DNA from 3 places in the Paenarthrobacter nicotinovorans genome. Region 2 is predicted to be linked to each of the others. Evidence: riboswitches for the same ligand, from Rfam matches in the RefSeq annotation. Region 2 holds a riboswitch; each other region holds the start of a gene.
The links. A riboswitch is a leader RNA that binds a small molecule or an ion and turns the genes downstream of it on or off. The one in region 2 is predicted to bind glycine.
Positions count from the first base shown of each region.

Region 1: linked by a shared signal. The riboswitch ahead of cycA (D-serine/D-alanine/glycine transporter) and the one ahead of gcvP (aminomethyl-transferring glycine dehydrogenase) in region 2 are both predicted to bind glycine.
Region 3: linked by a shared signal. The riboswitch ahead of gcvP (aminomethyl-transferring glycine dehydrogenase) and the one ahead of gcvP (aminomethyl-transferring glycine dehydrogenase) in region 2 are both predicted to bind glycine.

Region 1 covers NZ_CP089293.1:766,122-775,800, forward strand. Annotated here, with positions in the region: gene JMY29_RS03745 (prolyl oligopeptidase family serine peptidase) at 1-348, opposite strand, end outside; gene JMY29_RS03750 (FAD/NAD(P)-binding protein) at 409-2,346, shown strand; glycine riboswitch at 2,422-2,520, shown strand; gene cycA (D-serine/D-alanine/glycine transporter) at 2,667-4,127, shown strand; gene JMY29_RS03760 (ExeM/NucH family extracellular endonuclease) at 4,206-8,738, opposite strand; gene JMY29_RS03765 (septum formation family protein) at 8,922-9,413, opposite strand; gene JMY29_RS03770 (VOC family protein) at 9,592-9,679, opposite strand, start outside.
Region 2 covers NZ_CP089293.1:917,527-927,205, reverse strand. Annotated here, with positions in the region: gene gcvT (glycine cleavage system aminomethyltransferase GcvT) at 1-1,092, opposite strand, end outside; gene gcvP (aminomethyl-transferring glycine dehydrogenase) at 1,102-3,948, opposite strand; glycine riboswitch at 4,127-4,224, opposite strand; gene JMY29_RS04460 (TetR/AcrR family transcriptional regulator) at 4,318-4,857, opposite strand; gene JMY29_RS04455 (MFS transporter) at 4,931-6,481, shown strand; gene JMY29_RS04450 (cyclodeaminase/cyclohydrolase family protein) at 6,488-7,147, opposite strand; gene JMY29_RS04445 (amidohydrolase) at 7,250-8,482, shown strand; gene JMY29_RS04440 (hypothetical protein) at 8,569-8,784, opposite strand; gene JMY29_RS04435 (NAD(P)/FAD-dependent oxidoreductase) at 8,895-9,679, opposite strand, start outside.
Region 3 covers NZ_CP089293.1:4,122,926-4,132,604, forward strand. Annotated here, with positions in the region: gene JMY29_RS19195 (L-serine ammonia-lyase) at 1-607, opposite strand, end outside; gene glyA (serine hydroxymethyltransferase) at 882-2,201, opposite strand; gene gcvH (glycine cleavage system protein GcvH) at 2,198-2,581, opposite strand; gene gcvT (glycine cleavage system aminomethyltransferase GcvT) at 2,666-3,799, opposite strand; gene gcvP (aminomethyl-transferring glycine dehydrogenase) at 3,811-6,657, opposite strand; glycine riboswitch at 6,806-6,904, opposite strand; gene JMY29_RS19220 (PucR family transcriptional regulator) at 6,979-8,472, opposite strand; gene JMY29_RS19225 (MFS transporter) at 8,642-9,679, shown strand, end outside.

The DNA of each region.
Region 1 (9,679 bases), 150 kb from region 2:
GTAGCTCTCCCAGGTGGTGCGGCGCCAAAGGCCCTTGGGGTGCTCCTGGTCCTTCCAGAAGTTGTAGTAGAAATCGCCGCGTTTGTTGACCATGGCGATCCGGTCCGTGGAGTCCAGGACTTCCAGGATGCCGGACTCGACCGCCGCGTAATCGGCGTCTTCGAGCAGCTCTTCGGTGCGGGCGTTCTGTTCCCTGACCCAGGCCAACTGCTCTTCGCCGTGGATGTCCTCAAGCCAGGCGTTTTCATCCGTGGGCTCAGGTGCGGACTCCGCCGCGTGGCGCGGTCCGGAGGCCGGCGCGGTGTCATTCCCGGAAAGTGGCGACGGATCAGCTTCTGTGGTGGTCATCGCCCCATCCAAGCAACACACTTCGACGGTAAGCAAGTCACGCAGAAGTTAGGCTGGAGCGTGGCTAAATCCCAAATCAACCGTGTTGCCCTTGTGGGGGCGGGCCCTCGGGGCACCAGTGTCCTCGAACGGTTGCTCGCGAATTGGGCTGCGAAGAGAGCTGGAGGCGCCACCCTGCAGATCCATGTGGTGGATCCGTACCCCGCCGGCTCCGGACACGTGTGGCAGCCGGAACAGTCGCGCCTCTACCTGATGAACACCCAGTCGTTCTATCCCACCCTCATCCCCGAGGATTCCGGATTGGCGGCACCGTTGGCGGGTGGTTCCTTCGACCAGTGGCGCGAGGCCCGGCGTCGCGACGGTGCCGGGCTGAACGACGCCGAAAAGGCAGAGCTGGCCACGCTCGAGTCCCACGATTTCCCCAGCCGTGCGCTGTACGGGCGGTACCTGCGCCAAACCCTGGCCGGGTTGCTGGAGCGGAAGCCCGAGGGCGTGGAAGTCACCTTCCATGAAACGCTCGCCGTTGCGGCGCGGCCCGTGGACGGGATGTTCGACGTCGAACTGGTCGACGGCGGCACGCTCACCGTCGATTCGGTGGTGCTGGCTCTGGGTCACATCGAATCACGGCTGAATCCGGAGCAGAAATCATTCAAGCGCGCAGCTGACGAGTTGGGCCTGCTGTACTTCCCGCCGGCACCGCCCGCCGACGTTGACTGGCAGGTTGTGCCGGACAATGAGCCGGTTCTTGTCCGCGGCATGGGCTTGAACTTCTTTGATGTGATGGGTCAGCTGACCGAAGGCCGCGGCGGCAAGTTCCTTGAAGCCGGAGCGCCCGGTGCCGGGGTGTTGGAGTACCGGGCCTCGGGCCGGGAGCCCAGGATCATCGCCGCGTCACGCAGGGGAACGCCGTACCGGGCCAAAGCCGGTTTGGAGGGCTATTACCCGCGCAGCATCACCATGCGCTACCTGACCGAGGACGCAGTGGACCGGTTCCGGGCCGCAGGCATCCAGCCCGGCTTCGACCATGACCTGTGGCCCTTGCTGCACCGGGACGCGCTGTGGGCCTATTATTCGACGCTGGCCCGGTCCCAGCCGGCCGCGATCAAGGACCCGGCGCAGTTCCTGGCCGACCTCGAAGACGCGCTCCAACCGCATGCCCACACCACGGCAAACTGGGAAAGCGACGTGGAGGTCCTGGTTGAAAAGCATGTGGTGGCATCACGGCGTTTGAACCTGCGCGGGCTCGCGGCGCCGTTGGCGGGCCGGACGTTCGCGTCACGGCGTGACCTGGATGCTGCGATCACCGCGTACCTGGACGACGACGCGCGGCGTTCGGCGCTGGGCGAATCGGACCCCGTGAAGATGGCCATCGGCGCGCTCCACACCGGCCGTGCCATCCTCAAGACCGTTGTAGCCGACGGCGGCATCACCGACGAGTCCTGGCTGGCAGGGCTGCGCGGCTGGTTCGAGTCGTTTGTCGAAGGGTTGGCCAGCGGACCTCCTGCGCTGCGTTCGGAGCAGCTGGCCGCCTTGGCGCGTGCCGGCGTCGTGAGTTTTGTGGGACCGGACCCCAAGTTCAGCGTCGATCGTGGCGCAAAAGTGTTCCGGGCGGCGTCACCCTGGGTCCACGAGGGGCCCGCTGAAGCACGCACCCTGATCGAAGCGATGTCACCCGCCAACAGGGTGGGCATCAACATTTCTCCGCTGCTCGAGCAGCTCATGGCCGACGGCCTGGTGCGGACCAAGATCATGATGAGTGTGGAGGGGACGCCCATGCAAACCACCGGCCTGGACGTTGAGCCGCACCCTTACCGTCCCCTTGCCGCCAACGGATCCATCACGGAAAACATGTACGTTCTGGGCTTGCAGTTGTCCGCGTCGCAGTGGGGCAATGCCATTGCCGCCGAAGCCCGTCCCCGCTCCGGGCGGGCCTATGCCAGCGGCCAGCGGACCTTGCGGGACGCTGACGAGATCGCCCGCAGCATCCTGGGCCTCTAGCCGTCACAGGCTTGCGTTGCCTGCCAGCCTTCGTTACTGTGTGAGCTGCATCACCCGCAAGGGTGTGCGCGCTTTTGATCTGCGGCGGGAGAGTCCTGCCGGTACATCCCGTCAGGCGCCGTAGGAGCAAACCCTCCCCAGGAATCTCTCAGGCCCATGTACCGCCGCGGCGAGGCAACTCTGGAAAGCAGTCCGGCCATACCGGACTCACCGAAGGTGCAAGCAGGCCCATGCCCGCGGAAACTCTCAGGTCCACGTACAGAGCGGGGAGGAACCCGAATCAATGCGGCACCTTGTGCCGCCTGAACGACGGAGTTCCTTTGACGATTCATCCTTCCGCGAGTGCCGGTTCACCCCATCTCGAACGCCAGCTCAGCAACCGCCACATCCAGCTCATAGCCATCGGTGGAGCGATTGGCACCGGCCTTTTCATGGGCTCGGGAAAGACCATTTCCGCAGCCGGCCCATCCGTCATTTTTGTGTACATGATCATCGGCTTCATGCTGTTCTTCGTCATGCGTGCCATGGGCGAACTGCTCCTCAGCAACCTGAACTACAAGTCCTTCAGCGATTTCGCCGCTGACCTCCTGGGCCCTTGGGCCGGGTTCTTCACCGGCTGGACCTACTGGTTCTGCTGGGTCATTACCGGGATCGCCGACGTGATCGCCATCGCCGGCTACTCCAAGGAATTGTGGCCTTCCCTGCCCTTGTGGGTTCCGGGACTCATCACCATCGGCATTCTCCTGCTCCTGAACCTGGCCACCGTGAAGGCCTTCGGTGAGACGGAGTTCTGGTTCGCGCTCATCAAGATCGTGGCCATCGCTGCGCTCATCATTGTTGGCCTGTTCATGATCTTCAGCGGCTTCGAGTCCGACGCCGGTCCGGCCGGTTTCTCCAACCTGTGGAGCCATGGCGGCTTCTTCCCGAACGAGTTCATGGGCTTCGTGGCCGGTTTCCAGATCGCCGTGTTCGCGTTCGTGGGCATCGAACTGGTGGGCACCACCGCTGCCGAAGCCAAGGACCCGGAGAAGAACCTCCCCAAGGCCATCAACTCGATCCCCATCCGGGTTCTGCTGTTCTACGTCGGTGCCCTCATCATCCTCATGTCCGTCACACCGTGGACGCAGTTCGCCGCCGGCCACAGCCCGTTTATCGCGATGTTTTCCCTGGCAGGCCTCGGCGCAGCGGCCACCATCGTCAACCTCGTGGTGCTGACATCGGCCATGTCCTCTGCCAACTCCGGCATCTATTCCACGTCCCGCATGGTGTTTGGTCTCGCCCAGGAGGGCGACGCGCCCAAGGTGTTTGGCGCCCTCTCCGGACGCAAAGTACCCCGCAACGCCCTGTTCCTGTCCTGCGTCCTGCTGCTGTCCGGCGTCGTGCTCATGTACGCCGGCCAGGACGTTGGCAAGGCCTTCGACATGGTGACCACAGTGTCCGCGGTGTGCTTCGTGTTCGTTTGGTCGATCATCCTGGCCAGCTACCTTGCCTTCAGGAAGCGCCGGCCACACCTGCACGAGTCGTCAGCGTTCAAGATGCCCGGTGGCGTGGTGATGGTTTGGGTGGTGTTCGCGTTCTTCGCTTTCGTGCTGTGGGCCCTTACCACCCAGCCGGACACCCTGATTGCCTTGCTCGCCACCCCCGTGTGGTTTGTGATTCTGGGGGTCGCGTGGATCATCCTTCGGCGCCGGCCCGCGCATCTGGCACGCTACGCGGAGTTCCAGGCTGAATTGCAGCGGGATGCTGAGAGGACGGCCGAGCCGGAGCCGGCCACCAAGTAGGCTTCCCGAACGCAAAAGCAGGGCCCTTCACGCTGGCTGCGTGGAGGGCCCTGCTTATGTTGCTTTTGCCGGGAGTGGTCAGCCCCTCAAGCACTTCTGGTAGTCCAACCAGGCGAAGGCATACCGCAGCCAGCCCGCGATGTCGTACCACTTGGACGGCTTGGTGGGTGGGGTGCACTGGGGCGGTTGCGGTCCGCTGTCCGCCACAGTGATCAGAGCCTTCACCACCGTTCCACTTTCGACGGCGGTCAGCACCAGGGTGCCGGTACCTGCAGCTGCCGCCGCGGGAACCTTGAGGTTCACCGTTGCCGCGCCTGCCGTCACCGGCACGGAACCGAGCGCCACAGCGGCGCCCTTGCTGTCCACGAAGACGGCGTTCAGCGAGGCGTTGGCCGGGCTGCCGATCGACGTCAGGTTCAGCTTGGAAACAGCCAGGGTGATGGGCTCACCGGCCTTCACCTGGGCCGCCGTCGAGTTGGCGACGGCAACCGAACGGCGCCCGAAGTCCGGGGACACCGGGTTGTGTTCGCGCAGGTACTTGATCCACGCATCACGGTCCACCAGGCCGGTGTCCTTGGTGTTGCTGCCCTCCTTGAAGACCCGGAAGTTGTCACCGCCGGTTGCCAGGAAGCTGAAGGTGCCGATCCTGTACAGCTTGGCGGGGTCGATCACGGCGCCGTTTACCCAGATGCCGGTGATGCGGTCACCTGCAGGGCGGGCGGCGTCATAGGTGTAGTTGACGTTCTTGGACAGACCCAGCTGCTGGTACGGGCGGCTGGGAACAGTGCCGTCCGGGTTGGTCTGCCACTGCTGTTCAAGAAGTGTCTTGAACTGCGTGCCGGTCAGGGACGTAGTCCAGAGGTTGTTCACGAACGGCAACACCGCGTTGGCCTCGGCGTAGGTGATGGTGCCGTCCGGTGCGTAATAGAGCTCGTTGCGCAGGCCGCCGGGATTTACGACGCCGATCTCCGCCGAGCCCAGTTCAGGCGCCTTGAGCGTGTCCACCAGTGAGTCCGCCACCAGGTTTCCCAGCGTGGACTCGCTCGCGCGGTCGTCACGCTTGGGAGCCCCGCCGGCGGGGTCCGGGGTGAAAGCGGTGGTGATATCAGCGGTCACTGCACCCACCGGCTGGTTGCCGATCTCGGCAGCCTGGGCAAGGGCCTTGTCCACGATGGTCTTCACTGCCGCCACCCGCGGGTAGCTGGCCACGAGGCTCTCGGCGGTATCGGTCGTCCGGTCCACCACAGCGGCCTTGTAGGCGGTGACGGACTTGCTTGCGGTGTCTACCGTAAGCGTCACGCTGCCCACGTTTTCGCCGTAGTTGCCGGTCTGCACGATCGGCCGGGTCTTGCCTGTGGGCTGGCCGTTGGCGTCCAGGACCGGTGCGTCCCAGGCATACTCCTTGTGCGTGTGGCCGGTGAAGATGGCAGCGACGTCAGGAGTGGTTTCGTTGACCAGTTTGGCGAACGGTCCGCCTGCTGCGACTTCCTGTTCCAAAGTGGCGCCTTCGGGCGTGCCGGAAGCGGCGCCGTCGTGGTTCTCCACAATGATCAGGTCTGCCAGGTTCTCAGCCTTGATTTTTGCCGCCACGCGGTTGATGGCTTCCACGGGGTCCCCGAACTCAAGATCGGCAATTCCGGCCGGAGTTACCAAGGAGGGAACTTCCTGGGTGACGGTGCCGATCACGGCCACGCGCATCCCGTTCATGTCCAGTACCTTGTACTCCGGGAGGACCGGGGTGGTGGTGCCCTTCTGGTAGACGTTCGCACCCAAGTAGGCGAACTTCGCGTTGGTCCCTCCGGCGATGACTCGCTCGCGCAAGTCCTGCCAACCGCCGTCGAACTCGTGGTTGCCCACAGCGGAAGCCTGCAGCTCCAGCGCGTTGAGGACGTCGATCGTGGGCTGGTCCTTCGCCACTGACGACGCGAACAAGGAAGCGCCGATGTTGTCACCAGCGGAGATGAACGCCGTTGCGCCCGGTGCTGCAGCGGCACGGAGTTTCTCCACGGTTCCTGCGAAGAGCACGGTGTTGGTGTCGATGCGGCCGTGGAAGTCGTTGATGCCCAGGAACTGCAGGTCAACGGTGGCCGGTGCGTCGGGAGTCAGGTTCAGTCCAACCACCACGGGGTCATGGTCGCTGGCCCGGAATTCGTCCGCGGCGTAGTAGTTGGTCACGTTGTTGTTATACCTGCTGTATTCCAGCGCGACGGACTCTACGGAGTTGATGTTCCAGATGTCGGTCCCGGTGACTTTTTCCGCAGCCGCCGGGGAAGCAAGGATGTGGTCGAGCGAACCCACCATGCCACCGAACAGGTAGGAGTGTTTGCCGGTGCCGGCCTCAAGGTCGGTGTAGCCGGCGCCCGTCAGGACGTTGATGGGATCTTCCTTGGCGTAGGCGTTGAAGTCACCGATGAGGAAGACCTTGTCCGTGCCCTTGGAAGCCTGCAGGTCCTTGGAGAATGCGAGCAACGATTCGGCCTGCTTGGTGCGGGCGATATTGGAGGCACCCTGGCCCTTGTCGGTATCGTCCGGGGTGGCCGCGGAACCCTTGGACTTGAAGTGGTTCACGATTGCTATGAACTTCTTGTCGTCGGCAGCGCCCACCGGCTTGAACACCTGTGCCAGCGGTTTGCGGGCGCTTGCGAAGGCCACGGTGTCGTTGTGGATGATGGACTCGCCCACGGGCTCGGCAGCGGCCTTCTTGTAGATGAACGCGGTGCGGATCATGTCCTCATCGCTCAGCGGGGGAGCGTTGGCCGGAGTCCGCACGTAGTCCCAAACACCCGGAGTCTTGACGTTGAGCGCGTCAACCAGCTTGGACAGGGCATCGTCGCGGTTCTTGCCGAACTGTGCCGAGTTCTCGATCTCTTCAAGGGATATGACGTCCGCGCCGGACTTGGTGATGGCTGCTACGATCTTGGCCTGCTGGCGCTCGAAGTTCTCCGCGTTGGCGGCTCCGCGGGCGTTGCAGCCTTCCTTGACCGTAATCGGGTTGCCCTCGCGGTCGGTGTAGAAGACGCAGCCGCTCAGCTGGTCCCCGGTGGTGGGGAAGTAATTGAGCACGTTGAAGGACGCCAGTTTAAGGTTTCCACCAACGTTGGCCGGACCGTCGGGCCGGGTGGAGGTGAACGACGCAGGCTGGACTGAGTCCGCGTTGGCCGGGGTCAGCGCGGCCAGCGGCTGGAATTTCCAGGAGTTGTTGCCGTAGCCCAGGATCACGTCGGTGCGGAACTGTGCCGGCGATCCGACCCGCACGGGATCAGAGGTGCTCAGGTACGGCAGTTGTTGTGCCTTGGTGGTGGCGTCCTTGAGGAAGTTCGTGGACGCGCCGTCGTCGAGCTTGATGGCCCGCAGGGCGTTGTCGGCAACCACAGCGGCGTACTCCGGCGAACCGTAAGTGGCCACTGCCGTCGGCTGCACCAGTGGTGATGTGCCGGCCGCCAAGCCGACCTCGCCGTACTGGTTGAGGGAGTAGTTGTCCGTGACGGTGAACTCGCCCTGCGGAGCGACGAGCATGCCCTCCAGGCTCTCACGGGCGGCTTCATTGGCCGGCAGGGAGAACGGGGTGGACTTGACCTCGGGCGCTGCCTCACTGAGCTTCTTCAAGCCTGCGGCTTCGACCGTGATCTGGGTCTGGTTGGCGAATTCGCTCACGGCTCCGGTGAGTTCCAGGTAGTCACCCGGCTGTACCGTTGCCGCCGTCGTAGGCGAGTAGACGAACAAAGCGTCCGACGCCGTCCTGGCCGCCCCGCCGGCGTCGCCGCCGGTTCCGGGGGTCTGGACGTAGTAGCCGTTGAATCCGCCGGTTGCGTAGACGGCCGTGACCTTGCCGCGCGTCGTGACGGTGCTGCCTACGAACGGGCTTGCCGTGCCGGTGCCTTGGATCTCTGCGATGGTCTTGACGCCGGGCTGCGGACCGGGGTCCGTGGGCGGGGTTCCGCCGTTGGAACCTGTCGGGGTGATGGTGGTGCTGAGGCTGAAATCGGCGGCGTTGGAGTCGGTGTCCGCACCGTTGGTTCGATTCAGGCTCTTGACGTCTGCGTTGCCGGCAGGTGCGCTGGCTGCGGCGGTCTCGAAGGTGTTGGAGGTGCCGTAGCCAAGGAGGTCGGCAATGGCGGGGTTTCCGGTGACCGAGCCGGCAGGGAGCGGTGAGACCGCGTTGGCTTGCTTGGCCAGGACCAGGGTTCCCGTGGTGCCACTGGGATTCAGAGTGCCGGTTGCCTGCACATCGGGCGTGGGGAGGTTCGGGGCCGTGGAACTGCCGTTGTTCGTGGCTCCCTGAACCAGGTAGTAGCCCTTGGCCGGGATGCTGCCCGTCAAGGGAGTGATGCCGGTAGGTGCCGTAGTGGCGGTGGCTGATCTGTACTGCAGGGACCATCCGGCCAGGCTGACGGGAGTGTCCGAGGAGTTGTAGAGCTCCACGAACTTGTTCTTGAAGGCGGCGCCCGTACTGCCGCCGCTGAGGTACGCCTCATTGATTACCACAGGCGAAGTGCCGGTGGGTGCTGCCGGATCGTCCGCCGCGAAGGCGGGTGCCGCCGTCAGCGGGGCTGCAAGCAACCCGACTGACAGGACCGTTCCCGCAGCTGATTTCCAATATTGATGTTGCATCCGCTCTAACTTTCATTAGGGAGCCCTGTGGGGCCCTGTGGACGACGCCCGCTGTCTTGTGAAGTGGGCGATATGCCCGGAAGTTACTCCGGGGTAAAGCTGCCTCGGGCATAGCTGAACACGAACGGATGAATGGGAGGTGGCGCATCGGTGGCCGGAAGGTTCTCCCGGCCACCGAGGCTCCTACTTGGCCGCGCCCTTGAGGGTTCCGGTGGTTGCGGCTCCAGCAGCAGCGCCGATCAGGCAGACGATCTCACGATCGCCGGTCTTCCAGGAATCGCTGGTGGGGTGGAGGAAAGTGACATCCAGGGCGGACTCTTCGAAGGGTACGCCTACGAAAGTTGCGAACTGGGCACCGCAGAACTCCTCTGCCTTGGTGCCCACTTCGGTGTCACCGGGGAACGCGGACGTGTCCATTTTGGTGACGGCGTAGGCCTCGAGGTCGTGGCTCTGGTCGCACGGAATGATGGTGACGTCCACGACTTCCTGGGTATCAGGGTTGGCGATGCAGTCGCCCAGTTTCACTTTGAAGGCGTCTGCTTTGGACGATTCCGTTGCTTTGCCGGATTCATCCCGCTTGGCGTCCCCGCTGCTGATGAGCGAACATCCCGCCAGTGCCAGCGATGCCATGGTCAGCACGGCAGCAGCCCTGAGGGTCTTTGAAAGGTGGAGCATTCTGGTCCTCATTCCAGAAGGAGCACAGGATTCCTGATCGGAAAGGCCCTGTGGTCAACGATGAGGGACCCAACAAGGTATTCCCACGCCGGTCGATCCCCCAAGGCCGACGATGAGAGGCTCCGGCCGGACTGCCCCTGGGTAGGAGGCAGACCGGCCGGACCCGAATTTTCATAGTCTAGGCCGTCTGGCCCTGCTCCTGGATCACCTTGAAGACTGCACCCGTGGGATCGGACAACGTTGCCAGGCGGCCGAAGGGCGTCTCT
Region 2 (9,679 bases):
CGGCTCGCTCTTGCCACGCAGGTCAATGTCCAGCGCGGTTCCAAGCTCGGTGTGTTCGACGTCGACATATGCCAACGCTACCGGGTACCCGAGGGTCGGACTGGGCTGGCCGGAGGTCACTTCGCCGACTACCGCGCCGTCCTTGAGGACCGGGTAGTGGCCGCGTCCGGCGCGACGCCCCAGGCCCTTGAGGCCCACGAGCTTGCGTCCCGTGGTGGAACCGGCACCGTCGGCCTTCAACGCAGCCAGTGCGTCCTTGCCAACGAAGTCACCTTCCTTGGACAGCGCCACCACGGCTCCGAGCCCTGCAGCGAAGGGGTTGCCTTCACGGGAGAGCTCGTTGCCGTAGAGCGGCATGCCGGCTTCCAGGCGCAGGGAATCGCGGGAGGCAAGGCCGGCCGGAACCAGTTCTCCTTCTTCGGCGACGGCGGCAATTGCCTGCCACAGCGCGGCAGCGGATTCGTTGGGTACGAAGATCTCGAAACCGTCCTCGCCCGTGTAGCCGGTGCGTGCAAGGAGAAGGTCCTGGCCGCTGCCTGCCACCAGGAAGGTCACCTCAACTGCGGCGTAGTACTTGAGCCCGGTGACCAGCGCGTGCTGGTCGGCCGGAACCAGGCGCAGCAGGATGGCTTCGGCGAGCGGACCCTGCACGGCAATCAGGGACGTCTCGGCGGAGGCGTCGTCAACCACGACGTCGAAACCGGCGGCGCGTTCAAGCAAAGCGTCAGCCACAACCTTGGCGTTGCCGGCGTTCGGCACCACCAGGAACTTGTCGGCACCACGGCGATAGGTAATGAGGTCGTCGATGATGCCGCCGTCTTCCTGGCAGATCAGCGAGTACTTGGCCTTGCCGTCCGCCATGGCCGAGATCTTGCCCACCAGGGCGTAGTCCAGGAAGGCTGCGGCTTCGGGGCCGGTGACCCAGACTTCGCCCATGTGGGAGAGGTCGAACAGGCCTGCGGACTTGCGGACTGCGTGGTGCTCGGCCAACTCGGAGGAGTACTTGAGCGGCATCTGCCAGCCACCGAAGTCGGTGAACGACGCGCCAAGTTTCTTGTGTTCTTCGTAAAGGGCTGTGTAGTTCTCAGTCATGACGAGTCCTTAGTTTTCGAAGTCTTCGATCGGTGGGCAGGAGCAGACCAGGTTGCGGTCGCCCGCGGCACCGTCAATGCGGCCAACGGGCGGGAAGTACTTGTCCTGCTTGAGGTGGTGGACCGGGAAGGCGGCCTGCTCGCGCGGGTACGCGCGGTCCCAATCAGAAGTTACGACGGCGGCAGCCGTGTGGGGCGCCCGGCGAAGCGGGGAATCCTGCACGGAGAAGTCGCCGTGGGCCACCTGGTCGATTTCCTTGCGGATGGTGATCATGGCTTCGATGAAGCGGTCAATCTCCACGAGGTCCTCGGACTCGGTGGGCTCCACCATCAAGGTACCCGCAACCGGGAAGGCCAGGGTGGGGGCGTGGAAGCCGAAGTCGATGAGACGCTTGGCCACATCCTCGGCCGTGACGCCGGTCTTCGCGGTCAGTTCACGCAGGTCCAGGATGCACTCGTGGGCCACGAGTCCGCCTTCACCCGTGTAGAGCACCGGGAAGTGCTCGTTGAGGCGCGATGCGATGTAGTTCGCAGCCAGCAGCGCGGACTTGGTGGCTTCGGTCAGGCCCTGGCCACCCATGAGCTTCACGTACGCCCAGGAGATCGGGAGGACACCGGCCGAACCGAAGCGGGATGCCGAAATCGGGACATCGTTGCCTTCGGTCCAGGATGCCGCGTCACCGGGCATGAACGGCGCCAGGTGTGCCTTGGCAGCAACCGGGCCAACGCCCGGTCCGCCGCCGCCGTGCGGGATGCAGAAGGTCTTGTGCAGGTTCAGGTGCGAGACGTCGCCGCCGAACTTGCCCGGCTGGGCCAATCCCACAAGTGCGTTGAGGTTGGCGCCGTCGATGTAAACCTGGCCGCCGGCCTCGTGGATGGCATCGCAGACTTCGCGGACGTCGGCGTCGTACACGCCGTGCGTGGACGGGTAGGTGATCATGATGGCCGAAAGGGCGTCGCGGTGGGCTTCGATCTTGGCCTTCAGGTCAACGTGGTCGATGGTGCCATCAGGAGCGGTGGCCACCACCACGACCTTCATGCCGGCCAGCACTGCCGAGGCAGCGTTCGTGCCGTGCGCGGACGCCGGGATGAGGCAGACGTTGCGCTGGTCATCGCCGTTGGACAGGTGGTAGCCGCGGATGGCCAGCAGGCCTGCGAGCTCGCCCTGGGAACCGGCGTTGGGCTGGATGGAGACTTGGTCGTAGCCGGTGATTTCGGTCAGCTGGGCTTCGAGGTCGCTGATGAGCTCACGCCAGCCCTCGGTCTGGGAATCCGGAGCGAACGGGTGGATGGAGGCGAACTCCGGCCAGGAAATGGCTTCCATCTCGGCAGTGGCGTTGAGCTTCATGGTGCAGGAACCGAGCGGGATCATGGTGCGGTCCAGCGCGAGGTCGCGGTCAGAGAGCTTGCGGATGTAGCGCAGGAGCTGGGTTTCGGAGCGGTGGGTGTTGAACACCGGGTGCTGCATGAATGCGCTGGTGCGCTCAACGGAAGCCTCCAGGGCAAAGTCCTCGGCGGCATCGGTGACCGAAGCGCCAAAGACATCGAGCAGGCGGCCGACGATGTCGGACGTAGTCGTCTCATCAACGGAGATGCCAACAGTGTCGGCATCGATGCCGCGCAGGTTGATGCCCTTGGCCTCGGCGGCGGCGACGATCTCTGCTGCCTTGCCCGGGACGCGGACCGTGAGGGTGTCGAAGAACGAACCGTGGAGGACCTCGACGCCGGCAGCCTTCAGGGACGCTGCGAGCGTGCGGGCGTGGCTGTGGGCGGTCTCGGCGATCGCTTTCAGGCCTTCGGGGCCGTGGTAGACGGCGTACATCGAAGCGACGATGGCCAGCAGCGCCTGCGCGGTGCAGATGTTGGACGTGGCCTTCTCGCGGCGGATGTGCTGTTCGCGGGTCTGCAGGGCCAGACGGTAGGCGGGGACACCGGCGTCGTCCTTGGAAACGCCCACCAGACGGCCCGGCATGGAACGCTCGAGACCCTTCTGGACGGCCATGTAGGCCGCGTGCGGGCCGCCGAAGAAGAGCGGGACACCCAGGCGCTGGGCGGAACCCACGGCGATGTCAGCGCCCTGCTCACCCGGAGGGGTGATGAGCGTCAGGGAAAGGAGGTCGGCGGCAACGGTGACCAGTGCGCCGCGTTCCTTGGCCTCGGCAATGACGGCGGAGTGGTCGAAGACGCGGCCGGAAACACCGGGCTGCTGGAGGACGACGCCGTTGATGGCACCTTCCGGAAGGCCGGCTGAAAGATCGGCAACCTCAACCTCGAAGCCGAGGGCTTCAGCACGGCCCTTGACGATGGCGATGGTCTGCGGGAGGCAGTCTGCGTCGAGCACAGTCTTGCCGTCCTGCACGGCCTTGTTCTTGTTGGCGCGGCGCATCATGAGGACGGCCTCGGCCACGGCGGTTGCTTCGTCAAGCAGCGAGGCGTTGGCGATAGGCAGGCCAACGAGGTCCTGGACCATGGTCTGGAAATTCAGGAGTGCTTCAAGGCGGCCCTGCGAAATTTCAGGCTGGTACGGGGTGTAAGCGGTGTACCAGGCCGGGGACTCAAGGATGTTGCGGCGGATGACCGGCGGCGTGATGGTGTCGTAGTAGCCCTGGCCGATCATCTGGACCGCGGTCTTGTTCTTGGAGGCGAGCTTGCGCAGCTCGGCCAGGACCTCGACTTCGCTCAGCGCGTTCTGCAAGGTGAGGGCGACGTCCTGGCGGATGTCGTTCGGAACGGCAGTGTCGACCAGCGAGTCAACAGAGTCGTAGCCAACGGACTTGAGCATGGTCTCAATGTCGGCCTGGCGGCGGGCGCCGATATGCCGATCGACGAAGGTGGTGGAGGCAGAACTAACCGTCACGAAGGAACTCCAATACTTGGGCGGCGTTTGGGTACGCCACAGCGGCTCGGGTTCCTCCCCGCTCTGTATTGGACCTGAGAGTTTCCGCGTGTTGTCCGCACAACGAATCGCTTGCACCGTCGGTGAGCACAGCATCCCACGTCAATGGCGTGGAGTGCCTGCTGCTTTCCAGAGTTGCCTCGCCGCGGCGGTGCGTGGGCCTGAGAGATTCCTGGGGAGGGTTTGCTCCTACGGCGCCTGCATCACGTGCCTGCAGGACTCTCCCGCCGCAGATCAAAGGCATGTTCAGTTGTCTGTGGGCGCCACGCTGGGCACGCCACAAGGCTTAATTGTCCTACGTGCAAGGCCCTGCGGCAAATGGATGAGCAGTCACTTCCGCAGGCGGTCCAGGACCCCCAGCAGGATTTCGACGTCGGCCTCCCGACCGGCGATGCCGGCCCCCTGCCCGCCCTCGAACATCGCGTTGAAATAAAGGCCGTCGCCCATGTAGCTGACGGCCTTGGCGATCTCCGGTCCTACGTCTTCGGCCAGGACATCAAGCCACTGCTGCTGGATTCCTGCGAAGCGCCGCCGCGTTTCCTCATGGGCTACTTCAGCGAGCCTGGTGGCGGCAACGAAGGCCCTGTCCATGGGGGTGTCGGCCCAGAGGGAGGACCGGATGAAGTAGGCGGCCGAACCGTCCGGCGCGGCCTTCATCTGCTCAATGTCCTCCTGCGCCAACTCGTCCAGGCGTTCCAGCAAGGCGCTGATCAGGGCTTCCTTGTTGGGGAAGTGATACAGCAGCCCGCCCTTGGAGACACCGGCCCTCTTGGCGACGGCATCCAGGGTAGCGGCCCGCTCCCCTACCTCGATCAGGAGGGATTCGTAGGCATCCAGGACGGCGTCCCGGGCAACTGGTTTTCGTGGCATGTGTACATCATTCCCTAAAGAATTGCGGGGGTTGAATTTGTAACTATACCGTCTGGACGGTACAGTAAAAGGCATGTTCTCGCCGTCCTCAACCCAAGCACCCCGTTCCGCCGCCCCCTTGACGGGCCCGGCTGCACCGTGGCGCGACTGGACGGCCTTGGCACTGCTGATGTTCCCGGTGCTGCTGGTGGCCGTCGATAACACCGCGCTCACTTTTGCCCTGCCGGAAATCGCCCGCTCCCTGGACGTGGGCGGCATACAGCTCCTGTGGATCGTTGACGCCTACCCGCTGGTGCTCGCTGCGCTCCTGGTCTCCATGGGCAACCTTGGTGACCGGATCGGACGACGCCGGTTGCTTCTGATCGGCAGCACAGGCTTCGCGGCGGTTTCGGCTGCTACGGCATTCGCTCCGTCCGCGGAGTGGCTTATTGCCGGACGCGCTGCACTCGGCGTCTTCGGCGCCATGCTGATGCCATCCACGTTGTCCTTGATAAGGAACATCTTTACCGACCCCAACCGCCGTCGGCTCGCGATCGCTGTATGGGCTGCCGGATTCTCCGGCGGCGCAGCCCTTGGTCCCATCTTCGGCGGCTGGCTGGTGGAGCACTTCTGGTGGGGCGCCGTCTTCCTGGTAGCAGCATTCCTGCTTCTGCCACTCCTTGCCTTTGGCCGGGTACTCATTCCCGAGTCCAAGGACGCCAACCCCGGCCGGGTGGATGTGTCCAGCATTGTCCTGTCCGTGGTCACCATGGCGCCCTTCGTTTACGGCATCAAGGAATTCGCGGTCCACGGCTTCGGTGCGTCAGCTGCTGCTTTCATGGGCTTTGGCCTGGTGATGGGCATTCTGTTCGTCCGCCGCCAGCAAAGGATCGAAAGCCCCATGCTGGATGTTTCCCTGTTCAAGAACAAGGTCTTTAGCACGGCCATCGTGGCCAACGTGCTATCCCTGTTTTCCATGACGGGGTTCATCTACTTCTTTGCCCAGCACCTGCAGCTGGTCGAAGGGCAGTCCCCCATGGAAGCCGGCATCGCCATGATCCCGGCCCTCCTGGCCACCGTCATCGCCGGCCTGCTCGTAGTACCGCTGGTCAAGAAAGTACGGCCCGGCTTCGTGGTGGCCGGCGGACTGACACTGAGCGCCATAGGCTACCTGGTGGCCGTCGTGGGTGACCACGGCAGCGGACCGGTGTTCCTCCTGTCAGCCCTGACGGTCCTGGCCGTCGGCGTGGGTGCAGCGGAGACCATCTCCAACGACCTCATCCTGGCGTCCGTGCCGGCAGACAAATCAGGGGCGGCCTCGGCCATCTCCGAGACCGGTTACGAACTCGGTTCCCTCCTGGGAACAGCCGTGCTCGGTTCAATCCTCACCGCGTCCTACCAGCACAACCTCGTCATTCCCGACGGTGTGCCCACAGAGGCGGCGAGGAAGTCCGGGGAGACTCTGGCAGGTGCGGTTGACGCGGCATCCGGGCTCCCCGCCCAGTTGTCGGAGGCACTGACCACCGCCGCCCGGATAGCCTTCAACTCCGGCGTCCACATCACCGCGGCGATTGGGCTGGTACTGATGGCAGGAGCAGCAGTGATGGCCGCCGTCGTACTGCGCAAGGTTCCCAGAGCGCAATAAGGGAAGCTACACCGCTTCCGTGGGTGCCGCCTTCGTGTCGACGCCGGCAGTCAGTTGGTCGATTCGCTCCAGGGCGTCGCTGAGCCGGCCGACCGTTGTCCACAGCCCAGGCTGCTGATCCCTGACCTCCTCGAGGGAAGTCCCCGCGGAGGTCAGGGAAGCGAGGTCGAAGCTCACGTTGGTCCTCGCCCCCGCTATGGCGGCCCGCAGCGCACCGAAACCCACCACGACGTCGGCGACGAGGGCCGGGTTCCCGTGGGAAGCGAGCCAGCCGAGATCTTCAATGGCGTCGATTGCCCGTTCACCCAGGACGGCGGAGGCCTTGGCTGCGTCCACGGAGGCTTGGTGGATGGCTTCTTCGCGTTCCGGTCCGGGGTCGAGGCGGAAAGCAGCCCCGAAGGCGTTGGAGGCAGATGCGTCCTCGTCCGCGAGCCGGAGAGCCGCTTCCCTGAGCTCACGGGCCCTGGCATGGATAGCGGAAAGCTCGTCACGCTGCTGCCCCTCGGCTTCCGTGTACCCGGCCACCATTGACGTCAAGGCAGCCGCAATGGATAGCATCACCCCGGTGCCGGCGCCGCCCCCGGGCGAGCCGCTCGACTCTGCCAGGGCTGCGGTCCAGTCCTCAACCGTGGAGTGCTGCGTGGTGGCGGGTTCGGAATTCGTCATGCCATCAAGTGTGCCGTGACAGCCAGGTTCGCACACACAGGGTTCGCACAAAGCGGATGGATACACTGGCCAGACCGAAGGCGTCGAACGAAGGGTAAACCCATGACCATTGACCTCGAAGAGCTTTACAAAGACCTGCACGCCAACCCGGAGCTGTCCTTCCAAGAGACCAGGACCGCCGGGATCGCAGCCGGGCACCTGGAGAATCTTGGCTTCACCGTCCACCGCAACATCGGCAAGACCGGCGTGGTGGGCACCCTTGAGAACGGAGCCGGGCCGGTCGTCATGCTCCGGGCCGACATGGACGCCCTCCCGGTCAAGGAGTCAACGGGACTGGACTACGCAAGTACTGCCATGGGTGTCGACCCTGACGGAAACGATGTTCCGGTCATGCATGCGTGCGGACACGATGTCCATGTCAGCTGCCTCGTGGGAGCAGCAGAAGCGTTGGCCGGACAACGTGACCGGTGGCAAGGCACACTGATCGTCGTGTTCCAGCCCGCCGAGGAATGGGGTGGCGGTGCGCAGGCGATGGTTGGCGACGGCCTCTATGACGTCGTGCCGAAGCCCGATGTAGTGCTCGGACAGCATGTGGCCCCCTTCCCCGCCGGATGGTTCGGCATCCGGGCCGGCGTCACCATGGCCTCCGCAGACTCCCTCAACATCACCTTGCACGGCCGCGGCGGGCACGGATCGCGCCCGGAAACCACCATTGATCCGGTGGTGATGGCCGCCGCTGCCACCATCCGCCTGCAGGGCATCGTGTCGCGTGAACTCGCCGCCAGCGACTCCGCCGTGGTCACCGTAGGGCAGATCCACTCCGGTACCAAGAACAACATCATCCCCGAGACGGCAACCCTCGGCCTCAGTGTCCGCACCTTCAGCGATTCCACCAGGGACAAAATCCTCGCTTCGATTGAGCGCATTGTGCACGGGGAATCAGCGGCATCCGGCGCCCCCAAGGACCCGGAGATCCATTTCGAAGAGCACTTCCCGCTGACAGTTAACGACGAGTCGGCAGCAGGCAGGATTACAGCAGCCTTCAAGGCCAGGTTCGGCGAGGCACAGGTCATTGATCCCGGGCCCGTATCCGGCAGCGAAGACGTAGGAGCCTTGGCAAAGGGCGCCGACGCACCGTTGGTGTTTTGGTTCCTCGGCGGCGCCGACCCTGCCCTGTTCCGCGAATGGGCGACGACGGGGCGCCTCCCCGAAGATATTCCCTCGAACCACTCACCCTACTTCGCGCCCCTGATCCAGCCCACGCTGGCCAAGGGAACGGAAGCATTGGTCACAGCCGCTCTGGAGTACCTCGGTTCAACAGGCGGAAACAACTAGCCTGCGCGTGGACGGGCACACGGGAAAGGCGCCGGCAGACCGGCGCCTTTTTCGTGATCTTCTACTCGTTCCAGTCCAGGCGGGGCCTAGACCTTCTCGTGGATGCGGTCAACCTTCGGTTCGTAAACCACAGGTTCCCTGCGACGGCGTGCCAGGAAAGTCCAGAGTGTCCCTTCCGATGCCTGGCGGGTCTCCGCCGGGGCAACCGGTTCCTTCCTGGCCTCTTCAGTTGTGGTCTCGGGCTTGCGCGCGGAGTCCTTCTTCGTGCGCCGCTCGAAGTCGTCATAGTACGCGTAGCACATACAACCTCCCTTAGTGGCGTTCTTTAATAGTCCTCGCACTCCAGCCGCACGTCGACCACTTTTTTGCAGTCGACCACTTTTCTGCAGGGTTTCCGTTCAGCTTGTGGTGGTCACCGGGCGAGGCTGGACAGCCGCGCAACGTCCACCGCCAACCTGGTTTCCTCCGCCACCAAGTGGGCGTTGATGGCGGCCCCGGCCATGACGCCCGAAGCGGCCGACGCCATGACCTGTCCCATCAGGTCCGCGACATTGCCCGCAGCCCAGACGCCGGGCACCGCGGTGGCCCCTCCCATGGGATTCACTTCCACGTGGTGCCCTACTCCCATGGGGTGTTCCACCACCGGGACGCCAAGCGACTCCAGCACTGCGGACCTTGCCTCCAGCCTGGTTGCCGTCACTACGGCCTCCAGCGGGATGACTGTTCCCGAGGCCAGGACGACGCCCCTCAACGCATCATCCTGGATGGCGAGTGACTCCACCTTGCCTTCCACCACGCTGATCGAGCGTGCAGCCAGCTGCTCCCACTCTGCGTCCGTCGGCTCCACCACGTCATTAAGGAACAGCGTGATGTTCGGGCTCCACTGCCTGAAGAGCATCGTCTGGTGCAACGCCATGGGAACAGAGCCCAGTATGCCGATCGCTTTGTTCCGGACCTCCCAGCCGTGGCAGTAGGGGCAATGCAGGACATCACGACCCCACCGCTCCCGGATGCCGTCGATGTCGGGCAGAACATCGGTCAGCCCCGTGGTCACAAGGATCCGGCGGGCCTTCACCGTCCGCCCATCGGCCAGTTCAACATCAAAGGAGAGCTCCGCGCCTTCCTCGGCCCCCGCCGTCGAGCGCGCTGCGACGGCGACGCCCGCGACGAAGTCCACCCCGTAGCCGCGTGCTTCTT
Region 3 (9,679 bases), 1.1 Mb from region 2:
CCCGCTCATTGATGAACATGATGTCCGAAATCCCCAACCCCTTGGACGCACACCTGCCCAACAACTCCGCCGCCGTCCTGAACGGCAACGGCAACTCCTTCTTCGACTCCTCCAACTCCTGCCGCGCAGCGTCCTCCTCACCCTCCCGGACAATGAACCCACCACCAACCGAAAAGAACGTCGCCTCATGCACAGTGTTTCCCTCAGCATCAGCCACGGCGAACTTCATCCCGTTCGTATGCCGCGGCAACACCGTCAACGGATGCAACACCATATCCTCCACCGCATACGGCAGGGGGACCTCACCGGCGAGGTTGAGCTTGCCTGTCTCCGCGATCGAGGCCAGCCGCTCCTCCACCTCGTCCGGCAGGATCTCCTCGGGCTCGTAACCTTCCAGGCCCAGCAAGGTAGCCGTGAAGGTGCCATGCCCCTTGCCCGTGGCAGCCAAGGAGCCATAAAGATCAACACGGAGCCCGGCCACGGCAGGAAGCAAACCGGACTCACGCAGCTCACGGGCAAACACCGCCCCGGCCCGCATCGGCCCCACCGTGTGGGAACTCGACGGACCAATGCCCACAGAGAACAGATCGAAAACACCAACAGCCATAGCCGGGATCCCTTTCAGGGAAGAGTGAAACAAGACAAAGAATGTGGGGGCCGGGCCAATCCCGAGCCAAGGCGGCCCGGCCCCCGGAGGTCCCAGTGCGGACCTCCAACCCGGTCTTTATGTGGGCGCCCGTTCCCAAGCGACCGCCCACCCGGGAGATCAATGTGCCTACGCCGTGGAGCGCCTCGTCGGAAACGGGGGTTCGCTGCGAAACATGCCGTTCGCACGGCACATTCCGCAGCGAGCCCACGAATCGGACGGCACAACCGAGTGGCTACCCGAGGTTCGCAACTCCCGGGTACAGCGGGTGCGCGGCAGCGAGTGCCTCAACGCGGTGACGCAACCCGGTAAGGTCCGCATCGGCGTCGGCAATCAGTGCCTCGGCGATGATGTCAGCGACCTCACGGAAGGCCGCTTCCCCGAAGCCGCGCGTTGCCAGCGCAGGGGTGCCGATCCGCAGGCCTGAGGTGACCATGGGCGGGCGCGGGTCGAACGGGACGGCGTTGCGGTTGACGGTGATGTCGATCGCGGCGAGACGGTCCTCGGCCTGCTGGCCATCGAGTTCGCAGTTGCGCAGATCCACCAGGACCAGGTGCACGTCTGTTCCACCGGAAACCACGGAGATTCCCCTGGCAGCGACGTCGGGCTGGACCAGGCGTTCGGCCAGGATGCGGGAACCGGCCAAGACGCGTTCCTGGCGCTCACGGAACTCCTCCGAAGCGGCAATCTTGAACGCGACAGCCTTGCCCGCGATCACGTGCTCCAGCGGTCCGCCCTGCTGGCCCGGGAACACGGCCGAGTTGATCTTCTTGGCGATGTCGGCGTCGTTGGACAGGATGATTCCGCCGCGCGGACCGGCGAGGGTCTTGTGCGTGGTGGAGGTGGTGACGTGGGCGTGCGGGACCGGCGAAGGGTGCAGGCCAGCAGCCACCAGGCCGGCGAAGTGGGCCATGTCCACCATCAGGTAGGCGCCCACGGAGTCAGCAATCCGCCGGAACTCAGCGAAGTCCAGCTGCCGCGCATACGCGGACCAGCCGGCCACGATCAGTGCCGGTTTGTGCTCCTGGGCCAGGCGCTCCACCTCAGCCATGTCCACAGTGTGGGTGTCCTCGCGAACCCCGTACGGGACCACGTTGTAGAGCTTGCCAGAGAAGTTGATCCGCATGCCGTGCGTGAGGTGGCCACCGTGGGCAAGGTTCAGGCCCATGATGGTGTCGCCCGGCTTGATCAGCGCGTGCATCACGGAAGCGTTCGCCTGTGCGCCGGAGTGCGGCTGCACGTTCGCGTACTCGGCTCCGAACAATGCCTTGATGCGGTCAATGGCCAGCTGCTCAATGACGTCGACGTGTTCGCAGCCGCCGTAGTAGCGCTTGCCCGGGTAGCCCTCGGCGTACTTGTTGGTCAGCACTGAGCCCTGCGCCTGCATGACAGCTACGGCAGTGTGGTTCTCGGATGCGATCATTTCCAGGCCGTCGCGCTGGCGGCCCAGTTCGTCGTCGATCTTCGCGGCGATCTCGGGGTCCAGCTCGGAGAGCTGCGCGTCCAACGACGCCGACACAACCTGCTCGAATTCGGTCACGGCTGCCGGGTTCACAGTTCGCCTCCGTTGGCTGCTGCGTACTCTTCGGCCGACATGAGCGGACCTTCTTCGGTGGCGGCGACCTTGAACAGCCAGCCCTGGCCGTAGGGGTCGTTGTTGATCAGCGCGGGATCTCCGACAACGGCGTCGTTGATCTCGGTCACCTCACCCGTCACAGGCGAGTACAGATCCGATACCGACTTGGTGGACTCCACCTCGCCGCAGGTCTCCCCCGCGGTCACTGTGGAACCAACCTCGGGAAGGTCCACGTACACGATGTCGCCCAGGGCGTCAGCGGCGACGGCGGAGATCCCGATCCCCACCGGCCCGTCCCCGTCAGCGGCAACCCACTCGTGCTCGGCCGAGTACTTCAGTTCAGCTACTACCTTGCTCATTCCAATTCCTTCTCTCTCTTCGAGTTTTTGTACAGTTGATGCCCTCAAAAGGGCCTCATAGGGGCGTTATGTGTACAAGAACTCTTATTTTTGGCGCTTGTAGAACGGCAGCGGCACCACTTCGAAAGGCTCCGCTTTGCCGCGCAGGTCAACGTCCACGATGGTGCCAACCGCTGAATGTTCGACGTCGACATAGGCCAACGCCACCGGGTAACCGAGCGTCGGGCTTGGCTGGCCCGAGGTCACCTCACCGATCAGGGAACCGTCCTTGAGAACGGAGTAGTGCGCACGGGCGGCACGACGGCCGGTGCCCTTGAGGCCCACGAGCTTCTGGCCGATGGTGGATCCCACACCGGCAGCCTTGATCGCGGCGAGTGCTTCCTTGCCAACAAAGTCGCTTTCCTTGGCCAGGGAAACTACCGGGCCAAGACCTGCGGCGTAGGCGTTCACGTGGCGGGAGAGTTCGTTGCCGTAGAGGGGCATTCCGGCTTCGAGGCGCAAGGAGTCGCGGGCGGCAAGGCCGGCGGGGATGAGTCCGTGGCCTTCGCCTGCTTCCAGGAGCGCTTCCCACAGACCGGGGGCATCAACGTTCGGGATGTAGATCTCGAAGCCATCTTCCCCGGTGTAACCCGTGCGGGCCAACAGCAGGTCCTGGGTGCCGCCGTCGAACGTGATGGAAACCTCCACCGCCGCGTAGTACTTCAGTTCCGTCACCAAGGAGCGCTGCTCGGCGGGTACCAGTTTCAGCAGGATCGCCTCGGCGTTTGGGCCCTGCACGGCAATCAGAGACGTCTCGGCGGAGGCGTCGTCAACCAGCACGTCGAAGCCGGCTGACCGCTCCTTCAGTGCCGCCGCAACCACCTTGGCGTTGCCCGCATTGGGGACCACCAGGAAGTTATCGTCAGCGCGACGGTACGTGATGAGGTCGTCGATGATGCCGCCGTCGGCGTTGCAAATCAGCGAGTACTTGGCCTTGCCCACCGCAATCGCGGACAGCTTGCCCGCCAGGGCGTAGTCCAGGAACGCTGCGGCGTCGGGGCCGGTGACCCAGACTTCGCCCATATGGGAGAGGTCGAACAGGCCGGCTGCGTTGCGGACCGCGTGGTGCTCGGCGAGTTCGGACTCGTACTTGAGGGGCATCTGCCAGCCGCCGAAATCCGTGAAGGAAGCGCCGGCTTTTTTGTGCTGCTCGTACAGGGCTGTGTAGTTCTCAGTCATCTCAGGAGTCCTTAGTTTTCGAAGTCCGTAAGGGGCGGGCAGGAGCACACCAGGTTGCGGTCGCCTGCGGCACCGTCAATGCGGCCTACCGGCGGGAAGTACTTGTCCTGCTTGAGGTGGTGGACCGGGAAGGCGGCCTGCTCACGCGGGTAGTCGCGGACCCAATCGGAACTGACGACGGCGGCAGCCGTGTGCGGCGCGTTGCGCAGCGGCGACTTCTCAACAGTGAAATCACCGTTGGCCACCTGCTCGATTTCGGCACGGATGGTGATCATGGCTTCGATGAAGCGGTCGATCTCGGCCAGGTCCTCGGACTCGGTGGGTTCCACCATCAAGGTTCCCGCCACAGGGAAGGCCAGCGTGGGGGCGTGGAAGCCGAAGTCGATGAGGCGCTTGGCTACGTCCTCAGCGGTGACGCCGGTCTTCGCGGTCAGCTCGCGGAGGTCCAGGATGCACTCGTGAGCCACAAGTCCGCCTTCACCTGTGTAGAGCACCGGGAAGTGCTCATCCAACCTGGAGGCAACATAGTTCGCGGCCAGCAGCGCGGACTTGGTTGCTTCGGTCAGACCCTGGCCACCCATGAGCTTCACGTACGCCCAGGAGATCGGCAGGACGCCGGCGGAACCGTAGCGGGAGGCCGAGATCGCGACGCCGCCTTCGGCAGAATCACTGTTCGCGTCGCCGGGCATGAACGGTGCCAGGTGTGCCTTGGCTGCGACCGGGCCAACGCCCGGACCGCCACCGCCGTGCGGGATGCAGAAGGTCTTGTGCAGGTTCAGGTGCGAGACATCGCCACCGAACTTGCCCGGCTGGGCCAAGCCAACCAGCGCGTTGAGGTTGGCGCCGTCAACGTACACCTGGCCACCGGCTGCGTGGACCGCATCGCAGACTTCGCGGACGTCGGCGTCGTACACACCGTGCGTGGACGGGTACGTGATCATGATGCAGGAGAGCGCGTCCTTGTTGGCCTCGATCTTGGCCTTCAGGTCGTCGTGGTCGATCGTGCCATCGGATGCCGCCGCCACGACGACAACCTTCATTCCGGCCAGCACCGCGGAGGCAGCGTTCGTGCCGTGGGCCGAGGCCGGGATGAGGCACACGTTGCGCTGCTCATCGCCGCGGGACAGGTGGTAGCCGCGGATCGCCAGGAGCCCGGCAAGCTCACCCTGGGAGCCGGCGTTCGGCTGGATGGAGACCTGGTCGTAGCCGGTGATCTCGGTGAGGTCGGCTTCCAGGTCTTCGATCAGTTCGCGCCAACCGGCCGTCTGGTGGTCCGGAGCGAACGGGTGGATCGAGGCGAACTCCGGCCAGGAAATGGCTTCCATTTCGGCAGTGGCGTTGAGCTTCATGGTGCACGAGCCCAGCGGGATCATGGTGCGGTCCAGCGCGAGGTCCCGATCGGACAGCTTGCGGATATAGCGCAACAGCTGCGTCTCTGAACGATGCGTGTTGAACACCGGGTGCTGTAGGAAATCAGAGGTGCGGACTACGGATTCGGGCAGTTCGAACCCGGAGGCGTCCCCCACCGGACCGGCACCAAAGGCGACGGCTACCGCGGAGAGGACTTCCGGCGTCGTGGTTTCATCAACCGAAACCCCAACGGTGTCGGCGTCGATGATCCGCAGGTTGATGCCGCGGGCTTCGGCGGCGGCGATGACCTTGTCCGCCTTGCCGGGGACGCGGACGGTGAGGGTGTCGAAGAAGGAATCTGAGACGAGCTCGCGGCCAGCCTTCTGCAGTGCAGTGGCAAGGACGCGGGCGTGGCCGTGGACGGTTTCGGCGATCGCCTTCAGGCCTTCAGGGCCGTGGTAGACGGCGTACATCGAAGCGACGATCGCGAGCAATGCCTGTGCCGTGCAGATGTTGGAGGTGGCCTTTTCGCGGCGGATGTGCTGCTCGCGGGTCTGCAGCGCGAGGCGGTAGGCGGGGACGCCGGCGTTGTCCTTGGAGACACCGACGATGCGGCCCGGGAGCGTCCGCTCCATGCCTTCACGCACGGCCATGTAGGCCGCGTGCGGGCCGCCGAAGAACAGCGGAACACCGAAGCGCTGCGCAGTTCCGACGGCGACGTCGGCACCTTGTTCGCCCGGGGGCGTGATGAGGGTGAGCGCCAGCAAATCCGCGGCCACGGTGACCAGTGCGCCGCGTTCCTTCGCTTCGGAAATGACGCCGGAATGGTCGAAAACCCGGCCTGAAGCACCAGGCTGCTGGAGGACGACGCCGTTGATGTCGCCGTCGGGCAGACCGGCGGAGAGGTCCGCGACCTCCACCTCGAAGCCCAGCGCCTCAGCACGGCCCTTCACGATGGCGATGGTCTGCGGAAGGAGGTCGGCGTCCAAAACAGTCTTGCCATCCTTGGCCGTCTTGTTCTTGTTGGCCCGGCGCATCAGCAACACGGCCTCGGCCACCGCGGTGGCTTCATCCAGCAGGGAAGCGTTCGCCACGGGAAGGCCGGTGAGATCCTGCACCATGGTCTGGAAGTTGAGGAGCGCTTCAAGGCGGCCCTGGGAAATTTCCGGCTGGTACGGCGTGTAGGCCGTGTACCACGCGGGAGCTTCCAGGATGTTGCGGCGGATGACCGGGGGCGTGACGGTGTCGTAGTAGCCCTGGCCGATCATCTGGACCGCGGTCTTGTTCTTGGATGCGAGCTTCCGCAGTTCGGCGAGGACCTGCACCTCGGTGAGGGCATCCTGCAGTTTCAGGGCCGTGTCCTGGCGGATGGAATCGGGGACGGCTACGTCCACCAGGCCGTCGACAGAGTCGTAGCCGATGGCCTTGAGCATGGTGTCAACGTCGGCCTGGCGCCGGGCGCCGATGTGCCGGTCCGCGAAAGCGGTGGGGGTTGATTGAACAGTCAAGAGGAACTCCATGATTCAGGCGCCCACTGAGCGCCACGATGATGTGGGTTCCTCCCCGCTCTGTATTGGACCTGAGAGATTCCGCAGGAATGGTTGCCTGCTTGCACCGTCGGTGAGCCCGGTTACCCGAACTGCTTTCCAGAGTTGCCTAACCGCGGCGGTACATGGGCCTGAGAGATTCCTGGGGAGGATTTGCTCCTACGGCGCCTGACTGGATGTACCGGCAGGACTCTCCCGCCGCAGATCAAAAGCGTTGTGTCACGCGAGTGACACGCTTCACACCATAGCGTGGGGTTTCGCAAAAGTGCAAGCAAGCGGCCCCTACCCGTGCATGGCCTCGTGGATCTGAAGGGCGAACCAGAGCTGGGCCACCGTGGAGGTTTCACCCATGTCCAGGCCCGTCAGCTCACCGATTTTCCGGATCCGGTAGATGATGGTTTGCCGGTGCGTGAACAGGGTTGCCGCCGTCTTTTGCCAGGACCGCTGCGAGTCCAAATACGTCCGCAACGTGACAATGAGATCGCCTTCCTGGCTCTGCTCGTAGTCGAAAACCGGACCCAACAACCGCCGGACCAGAGCCGTTCCCTCCTCAACCCCGGTCAGGCCCAACCAGGACGGGCCCTGGGCATAACGGGCCAAACCCAGCTTGTTGGCCCGGGCCGAACCGAGCGCCCAGAGGGATTCCTGCAACGCGCGTTGGATATTCGCAACGGCTGCCGGCGCACTTATCCCGATCGCGGCATCCACACCGGCGCAATGGACCAGAACTTCTTCTGCCGTGTCCGCCGGGACCACCACATGGAACCTGTTGTTCCGCTTCAACGACGCCGACGCAACCCCGTGCCGCCACAGTTCGATGTGGACGTTCGCCAGCCGGTCGCCGTCGTCGGCTGAGATCGAGGCGACCACGAAGCCCTGTGCCGGAACCTCGAAAGCTGCCAGCCTGCTTTCCATGTCCGCCGTGCCGAGCCTGCCGTCGAAGGCCTGGAGCAGGAACTCGCCGGCCAGGCGGTGGCGGCCTTCCAAAGATAGGACGATGCGCGAAAGCTGCAGTCCCAGCACGGTTGCGGCGTGCAGGAGCACGACGGCGTCCGGGTGCGGTTCGCTGTTGGGCAGCACCACCAAAAGCGCATTCGCGTGGGTGGGGATATCCATGGTCAGGACGTGCCTGCCCCGAACACGGTGCCACTGGAAGTTCTTCCCGGCAGGGGTCACCTGCCCCGACGACGGCGCCCAGGCATCAGCGAGGAACTCCGGGAGTGCCTTCCCATCGGGGTGCCAGGGATGGAGGCAGCGGCGATCCACGACGAACAGGTCCGCGTCCAACTCGGTCGCCAGCCGCTGTACGAGGCTCTGCCAATGGTCCTCGGAGGCACCTGCGGTGCGGAGCAGATCATAGACGCGCGCCGTCTGCCGGAGCCGACGGGACTCTTCGAGCAGCGAGGACTCCGCAACCGACCTGGCGATCGCGATGAACGGCAACGGATACGGAATGTTGACCAGGGGCAAGGGGAGCCGATCGCACGCCGCCAGGAATTCCGCGGTCAGGGTCGGCGCGTGCATCTTCTCTCCGATGGCCAGGGCGCTGGCACCGCTGTCCATCAGGGCCTCCGCGAGCGCCACTTGCCCGTCAGCGTCCGCCGGGATGGAGAGGCCGTTGGTCATCATGAGTTCGCCGCCCGTGACCCACTCCCAGAGCCGGGGCAGGTCCGAGGTGTGAGCCCACGTGATGCGGTTATCCATTCCTGCCGAGCCGGCCAGGATTGTCAGGCCCAGCTGCGGTTCGGCGACGAGTTCAGCGACGGTGATTGCCATGCCTTGGCCTCCCGGGGTGTGCCGGATGGTCGCCAGCACCGTTTAGACAAATGTATATGCAACTTAATCATTTGTAGTCGATCTACAGATAGTCGGAGTGACGCCGGTCACCCAAGAATTGAATGACTACTTCCCCGCTCCCCAAGAGCACTCACGAGAGAGGGTTGCAATGAGCGCAACAAGCAACCTCATTGACGATGCCCCACTGACCGCGTTCCACAAAAAGCTGACGTTCTTCGCCTCCGGCGGTCCGTTCATCGATGGCTACGCGTTGTCGATCATCGGCATCGCCCTGATCACAATGACCCCCGGACTGCAGCTGAGTACCGGGGAAATTGGACTGATCGGTGCCGCCAGCCTGGTAGGCATCTTCTTCGGCGGCGCCGTCTTCGGGTGGCTCACGGACAAGATCGGCCGCCACAAAATGTATATTGCCGACCTCATAGCACTGGCCGTCTTCTCGCTGCTGAACGGCTTTGCCACTGAGGTCTGGCAAGTAGTCCTGTGCAGGTTCTTCCTGGGGATGGCCATCGGCGCCGACTACCCCATCGCCACGTCGCTCCTGGCAGAGTTCCTGCCCAAGAAGCACCGCGGCCGCCTGCTTGGGGCCACCTTTGTGGTCTGGGCTGTTGGCGCAGCGGTCGCCTACGCCGTCGGATTCCTGCTCCGCGACATGGGGCCGGACGCTTGGCGCTGGATGGTCGCCAGCCCGGCGATCTTCGCCATCATCACCCTGCTGTGCCGGCTCGGGACACCTGAGTCGCCACGCTGGCTGCTGTCACGTGGTCGCCGTGAGGAGGCTGATGCAGTCATCAAGAAGGTCTACGGACAGCAGTATGGGCTGGCTGATATCGCTTCCGACAGCGAGGGACCGGCGAAGCAAGGCAGGCTCCTGGACATTTTCCGGGGCCAGTTCTGGAAGCGGACGTTGTTTGTTTCCATTTTCTGGACAGCCCAGGTGATCCCACTCTTTGCTGTGTACACCTTCGCCCCTGACCTTCTGGCATCCTTCGGAATGCACGGAGACGCCAACCTCTACGGAGGATCGTTCTTGATTTCCATGTTGTTTGTTGTCGGTGGCATCCCCGGACTGTGGCTGGTGGAAAGAATCGGCCGACGCCGGCTGCTTCTCTGGAGCTTCGGGGTCATCGTGGTGGCCTTGGCCATCCCGGCTTTCATTCCCGACGTCCAGGCCGCGCCGTTGTTC